2 regions of the Pseudoalteromonas obscura genome follow, and region 1 is predicted to be linked to the other one. Evidence: riboswitches for the same ligand, from Rfam matches in the RefSeq annotation. Region 1 holds a riboswitch; the other holds the start of a gene.
The links. Region 1 has a riboswitch for cobalamin ahead of QNM18_RS15695 (ABC transporter ATP-binding protein). Riboswitches for the same ligand answer to the same signal wherever they lie in the genome.
Positions count from the first base shown of each region.

Region 1 (3,419 bases):
AAAAAAGGGTTTTCAAATTATATGGTAGAGATCGGCGGTGAACTTCGAATTTCGGGCAGTAAGCCGGAAGGTGCACCATGGCGTATCGCCATCGAAAAACCGGATGCGCCTGCAGGGCAACGTCAAATTCACCGTGTTGTAGAGCCAGGTAATAATGCCATCGCGACATCTGGGGATTATCGAATTTTCTACGAAATGGACGGGGAAGTATTTACGCATTTAATTGACCCAGGTACAGGTAAGCCTGTACGTCATGACTTGGTGTCTGTGACGGTGTTGCATCCATCTGCAATGACAGCCGATGGGTTGGCTACAGCGCTCACTGTGATGGGAACGCAACGAGCAAGAGCATATGCTGAAGAACATAATCTGCCAGTATATTTGATTAGTAAAACCGATGCTGGGCTAGAGACATTTTCAAGTACTGCTTTTGAACCGTATTTAGATGTAAAAAAGTAATCAGTGAATTAGGCTAAATATCATTGCTTTTAGTGTGGTAAATTCATTCAACTTTGGCAGATTTAGATATATAATATCGAAAGTATACCGTCAGTTGCTTGGATGTTGACCAAGCTAGTTTATTGAGGGGCCTTTGCCTATGTCACTATTTATTCTTACCTTTGGATTACTTGTATTGATTGCTGCAGCTATGGCTGTGGGTGTAATAGTTCAGAAAAAATCAATGGCAAGCAGCTGTGGTGGCCTAGGTTCAATGGGTATCGACAAAATTTGTGATTGTGATGACCCATGTGACAAGCGTAAAAAGCGCTTGGCGAAAGAACAGTCTTGGCGCGAAAATCAAATTTTGTAAATCGATTTAAAAACGCAGGGGATCCTGCGTTTTTATTGTCTGTTTGATCAGATGATTCAAACTCTTTATTTTATTCGTCATACCGAAACAACCCAGTCGGGCATGCTGTTGGGTAAGACTGACCCACCGTTGACCAGTACTAGCCATCAGCAATTGCTTACTATTTTTGACTCTCTTCCCAAGCCTGATAGAGTGATCAGTTCTCCAAAACTTCGTTGTTTGGCGCCTGCACAAGCATATGCTGAAAAATCCGGACTCGCCCTATCGATAAAAAGTGAGTTACAAGAGATGGATTTTGGGCTTTGGGACGGTAAAAGCTATGATTGGTTGTGGCAAAATGCTACCGACCCAAGTATTGGTGAATTTTGGCAAAACCCGTGGGATATCGCAGTTCCGGAAGGGGAATCAATGATCACCTTCAATAATAGAATCGCATCGTGGTGGCAAACATTTACTGCAGATCGCACAGATGATACCGTCCTAGTAGTGACCCATGGTGGGGTGATAAAGCAGTTGCTAGCACTTTGGCTCGAGCTGCCCAAAGGTGTCTCAAGTCATTTAAATTGTTTTGAGGTTGGCTATGGCTGCGTGGTTAAAGTAACCGTTTTTTATGATGAAGTTGGCAAGGCATGGCCTAAAGTTGTGTTTTAGCCATCTAGACTTCATAATACACAAAATTATTTCGACATCGCTTGGGAATGAGGTGTAAACCCTCAGCTGTCCCCGCAACTGTGAGTGCGTCAGTTTGACTAGCCGCACAAAGCCAGATACCAAGGTTGAGATAACAGCTTAAGCGGGCGCACTTAAGTTACATCCACATGTTTCATTTGTATTGCAAGCTGTAGTGATGTGTGCCCGAAGAAGAGGAATTATGGCGGCAGCACAAGTATCAGTTAGTAACCTACACCTAGTTATCAATAATAAATCCATTTTAACTGACATGAGTTTTTCCATAGAACAGGGTCGGTTTCTTGGGTTAATAGGTCCAAATGGAGCTGGAAAATCCTCATTGCTACGATGTCTGTACCGCTTTCAGGCTCCAACATCTGGTGCCATTACGATAGATGGTAAAAATATCGCGGAGTTTAATCGGCAAGATTACGCACGCAAAGTCGCGGCTGTGCTGCAAGAGATCCCTAGTCAGTTTAATCTAGGGGTGTTTGATGTAGTCGCGATGGGTTTGACGCCTCATAAAAGTCTATTTGCGAGTGTATCTCTGCGCGATAAACAGGCCATTCAAGAGGCGCTATCAAAAGTGGGGCTGACTCATAAACAGAAGCAATCTTACGAATCGTTGTCAGGTGGTGAGAAACAGCGTGTCATGATTGCAAGAGCAATTGTGCAAAGCCCAAGTTTGTTACTGATGGATGAGCCGACCAGTCATTTAGATGTGAAATATCAAATTGAAATTATGGCATTGGCAAAATCATTGGGGATCACGGTAGTGGCCTCCTTCCATGATTTGAATCTCGCTGCTGCGATATGTGATTCAATTTTGGTTGTAGATAAAGGAAAGTTGGTTGCGCACGGTTCTCCACAAAATGTAGTCTCATCGTCAATGCTCGCACAGGTTTTTGGTGTCAATGCGGATGTAACGTTACAGCAGTGTGCTAAGCGTGAGCATGTTATTCCCCATATTCGTTATCAATATCAGCAACCTGCAATTCATAGGGGCATACCAAGGAGTCAGCCATGAGGTTTGCCGCAAGCAGTGTCCTGTTGTTGGCTTGTTTGTTTAGCTTCGTTTGTAGTTTGAGCATTGGGGCCGTGCAAGTTGACTTTTACGATGTGTGGTTAGCACTTTGGTCGTATGACAACACACAACTGGCGCAAAAAATCGTAATAGAACTCAGGCTTCCGAGAGCCATTCTCGCATTTTTGGCTGGTGCGGGGTTGGCAACAGCAGGACTGATTTTACAAACAGTTACTCGTAATCCACTTGCTGATCCATATCTTTTTGGCATTTCTTCAGGTGCTTCGTTTGGTGTGGTTTTATTACTCACCTTGTTTGGGATACAAAGTGGGTTAGCTATGTCAGGGGCGGCATTACTTGGCAGTATATGCGCAATGAGTTTGCTGCTTTTGATTGCTTACCATAAAGGAACCGCACAAATAGAAAATATGCTACTTGCTGGCGTTGCGCTGTCTTTCTTGTTTAATGCGTTCACTAGTTTGCTTCTGTATTGGAGTGACCCCCAAGCGGTTAGCGCCATAATATTTTGGAGCCTAGGCAGCTTTAGTCGGGCTGATTGGGTTTGGATGTGGCTACCTTCGATTGTCGTAATAAGTGGGTTGGTGATTGTAATTTGCTTTAGACGACATTTAAATGCGTTGCTTTTGGGTGACGAAAGTGCTGTTACGCTGGGGGTCAATGTTCACCGATTACGCTTGGGTATGTTATTGGTAAGTTCTTTGTTGACTGCTGTGTTAGTAGCAGCGTGTGGTGGTGTCGGATTTGTCGGGTTAATGATCCCCCATATTGTGCGTTTTTTCATTTCTCAAGCTCGTGTACTCGGTATGATAGTTACCGCTTTAAGCGGTGGGTTACTGATGCTGTGGGTTGATGTCTTAGCGCGTACCATCATTGAAAATCAAGAGTTACCCATTG
Region 1 covers NZ_JASJUT010000006.1:239,208-242,626, reverse strand. The annotation lists gene QNM18_RS15710 (FAD:protein FMN transferase) at 1-459, shown strand, start outside; gene nqrM ((Na+)-NQR maturation NqrM) at 599-811, shown strand; gene QNM18_RS15700 (histidine phosphatase family protein) at 863-1,462, shown strand; cobalamin riboswitch at 1,457-1,601, shown strand; gene QNM18_RS15695 (ABC transporter ATP-binding protein) at 1,683-2,507, shown strand; gene QNM18_RS15690 (FecCD family ABC transporter permease) at 2,504-3,419, shown strand, end outside.

Region 2 (3,419 bases), on a different contig from region 1:
AGAATGCTTGCTTTGAAGCAGTGCGAGTGATTAAAGTCACCGAGTGGTGATGTGACAGCTTTTCGGCGAGCAGTAAGCCGACGGCACCACACCCCAAAATGTAAATATCACTCATTGCTCGCCTCGGCGCAGCCTATATTTGCGAAATAGCCAGATGGCGACAAAATAGCTGATGGCTCCCATCACGTCGGCAATAAAGTCACCGAGTGATGCTTGTCGATATGGTAATGTAGATTGCATCCATTCAACTGCAGCACCGTAGCTGATTAAGAGTGTCATATGAAACCAAATTTTGAATCTAAATGCGTGGTGGGAAAAAAACGCCAGCGCGAAAAACACGCCAAAATGCACCACTTTGTCTAGGTGTTCAATTCTAACAACATGATTTTTAACTTCTTTTGCAAACAGATAAGTAATGACTATCAAAAATAACAGCAACAGTGTTCGATATACTTGTCTTGTCACATGCACTCCAACTCCAACGTGATGAAGAATCAGTATAACACTGAAATATTAAAAATGGCTTAATAGTAAACGTATGAATAGTCAGCAGTATATGTGCTTGACCGTTTCTAAAAAGAATGAGCGTAAGCAGTGAGTAAAAAACTATATATTATTGCGTATGAGCGTTGTTATAATTCTCCGTAAATTTGTTTTGAGGAGAAAGCAATGCCTTCTTTTGATATCGTATCTGAAATAGAAATGACGGAAGCTAGAAACACCGTTGACAATGCAAACCGTGAACTGGAAACGCGCTATGACTTTCGTGGTGTTGAGGCTTCAATTGAGCTTAAAGATGAAGTGATTCAATTAAAATCGGAATCTGAACAACAAGTAATGCAACTGTTCGACATGGTGGTTGGCAAAGCTGCAAAACGGGGCTTAGATGTTGGCAGCTTCGAGTTGAAAGATGTAGAGCGCAGTGGTAAAACCTTTGCTCGTAAAGTAGCCTTGAAACAAGGTATTGATAAAGATATGGCGAAAAAAGTAGTCAAACTTATCAAGGACTCTAAGTTAAAAGTTCAAGCAGCTATTCAAGGTGAAGAAGTGCGCGTAACGGGTAAAAAACGTGATGATCTACAAGAAGTCATGCAGCTGATCCGTACTGCTGAACTTGGTCAGCCTTTCCAGTTTAAAAACTTCAGAGATTAACCTTAAAGCTATGAGAGTTTCGGTGTTTAAATATAGCACTGGAACTCTAGACGTCCATTGACAATCCCCCCTTAAATCTCGGACAATATGCGCGGAATTTCGAGGTGCCAAAAAATATATACGGAACATAAATGTAATGGATAATCGGGAAGTTGGTGCGCAAGTATAGGACTTGGTAAACCCAACGCTGCCCCCGCAACGGTAAAACTAATTTTAAATGGTTGAGCCCGGAGACCGGCCTTGAATTTGACTTATTTGATGAAACTTTGTGCGGTGGGCACAAAGTAGGGGATCTTCATGATAAAAATATCTGCGCTAAGCGCTGCTGTAATCGCAGCGGTTTCATTTCACACGTCTGCTTCTCAAGAAATTGAACGCATTACAGTAACCGCAAATAAAATTGAACAGTCACAAAAAGATGTGTTAGCAGCTGTGTCGGTTATAGACCGCGCTGACATTGAGCGCAGTGGCGCACGTGACCTTGCAACAATATTATCTCAGCAGGCTGGAATTCAAATTAATGCAAACGGTAGCTTTGGTCACACGACGAGTATTGCATTGAGAGGCGGAAGTTCAGATCATACTTTAGTGTTGATTGATGGTATCCGAGTGGGTTCAGCGACATTGGGTTACAAGTCGATTGAAAAAATTCCATTGCAAAGTGTTGAGCGTGTAGAAATCGTAAAAGGCTCACGCGCTGCGATTTATGGTTCGGACGCAATGGCAGGTGTGATCAACATTATTACTCGTCGAGCTGAACATACCACAGCTGATGTCACTGTTGGCAGTAACAGTTACCGCAATGGACAAGTGGCGACGTCTTATAACCATGAAGATCTGACAATATTGGCTAATTTAGGCTATGAAGAAACCGATAATTTTGACGTTTTGCAAGGAACACAGCCTGATTCAGACGGCCACGACAATACCAGTTTAGGCCTTAAAGCCGAGTATCAAATCGCACCTGACAGCAAGATATTTGCAGCTTTCCAAGGCAGTGAAGGGGACACATTCTACGATAACCCTTTTGGTGCACAAAACGACACTGCATATCTCGATGAATACGATAACCAAGTGGTGAGTTTGGGCTTCGAGACTCAGTTTGGTCAATCTTCACACGCGTTTACAGTGACAAAATCCCAAGATGAATCAGTGAGTGTAGACGAGTCTAAGAGACAGAAAACGATCACTAAGCGCACCATACTTAACTACGATGGGCATATCGATGTACAAGAAAACCTAGTTGTTCTGGGCGGAGTAAGTGCATCAGAAGATGATGTATCAGCTTCGACGTTAGTTTATGAGCAAAGCACACGAGATACTTTGGGTGTGTTTGTGGGATCAGTATATGAATATAATCAAGCGCTTGTTGAAGCGACAGTACGTTACGATGACGATGATCAGTTTGGCAGTGAAGTCACACACAGCGTAGCATTAGGATACAAGGTACATCGTGATGCAACATTTAGGTTTGCACACAATACAGGCTACAAAGCACCAACTTTTAATGACCTGTATTATCCCGGCTCTGGAAACCCGGCGCTATTGCCTGAAGAGTCAGATAACTTTGAGCTTGGCTTGAAGGCGTCACTGGCTGATACCACAGTTGATTTTGCAGTTTATCGCACCGATTATACAAACAAAATAGCTTGGGCACCGAACGCTCAAGGCAATTGGGCACCTGCCAATATTGACAATGCTTTGCATCAAGGTATCGAGGTCAGTGTGTTAAATACGTTGATGTTCGGTATAGAGTCTAACTTTAATTATGCTTTTGTGAACGCCAAAGATGAGTCGAAGGGCAAGCCGCTGCCTCGCATAGCTAAGCACTCTGCCAACTGGTTGCTTGCAAAGCAATGGGATGAGCTTGAGGTGGTAACTGAACTTCAATTCCGAGGTCAACGTGATAGCTCTAGATCTACGCCTACTGGGGAAGCTTTCAACTTAAGTTCATATACATTGGTTAATTTAGCGGCCAATTACGAATTATCTGATGCACTAAAACTATCGGCGAGAATAGAAAACTTGTTTGATAAAGAATATGGTGCGGTGGTATCTAGCCTAGTAACGAATGAACAAAAAGAGGTCGTTTCTGTAAACTACTACAATACACCTGAACGACGCTTTTTTGTTAATTTACAATACCGCTTTTAAGTCATAAAAAAGGTGAGCTAACGCTCACCTTTTTTACTTTAAATGTCCCGTCCTAAATAAGGTTGACACTTTTCCAACTTAAATTTGGAGAATGTCATGACATCAATATCTAA
Region 2 covers NZ_JASJUT010000011.1:241,518-244,936, forward strand. The annotation lists gene QNM18_RS21605 (ketopantoate reductase family protein) at 1-115, opposite strand, end outside; gene QNM18_RS21610 (VanZ family protein) at 112-465, opposite strand; gene QNM18_RS21615 (YajQ family cyclic di-GMP-binding protein) at 670-1,152, shown strand; cobalamin riboswitch at 1,238-1,409, shown strand; gene QNM18_RS21620 (TonB-dependent receptor domain-containing protein) at 1,450-3,306, shown strand.
Region 2: another riboswitch for cobalamin. It lies ahead of QNM18_RS21620 (TonB-dependent receptor domain-containing protein); the one in region 1 lies ahead of QNM18_RS15695 (ABC transporter ATP-binding protein).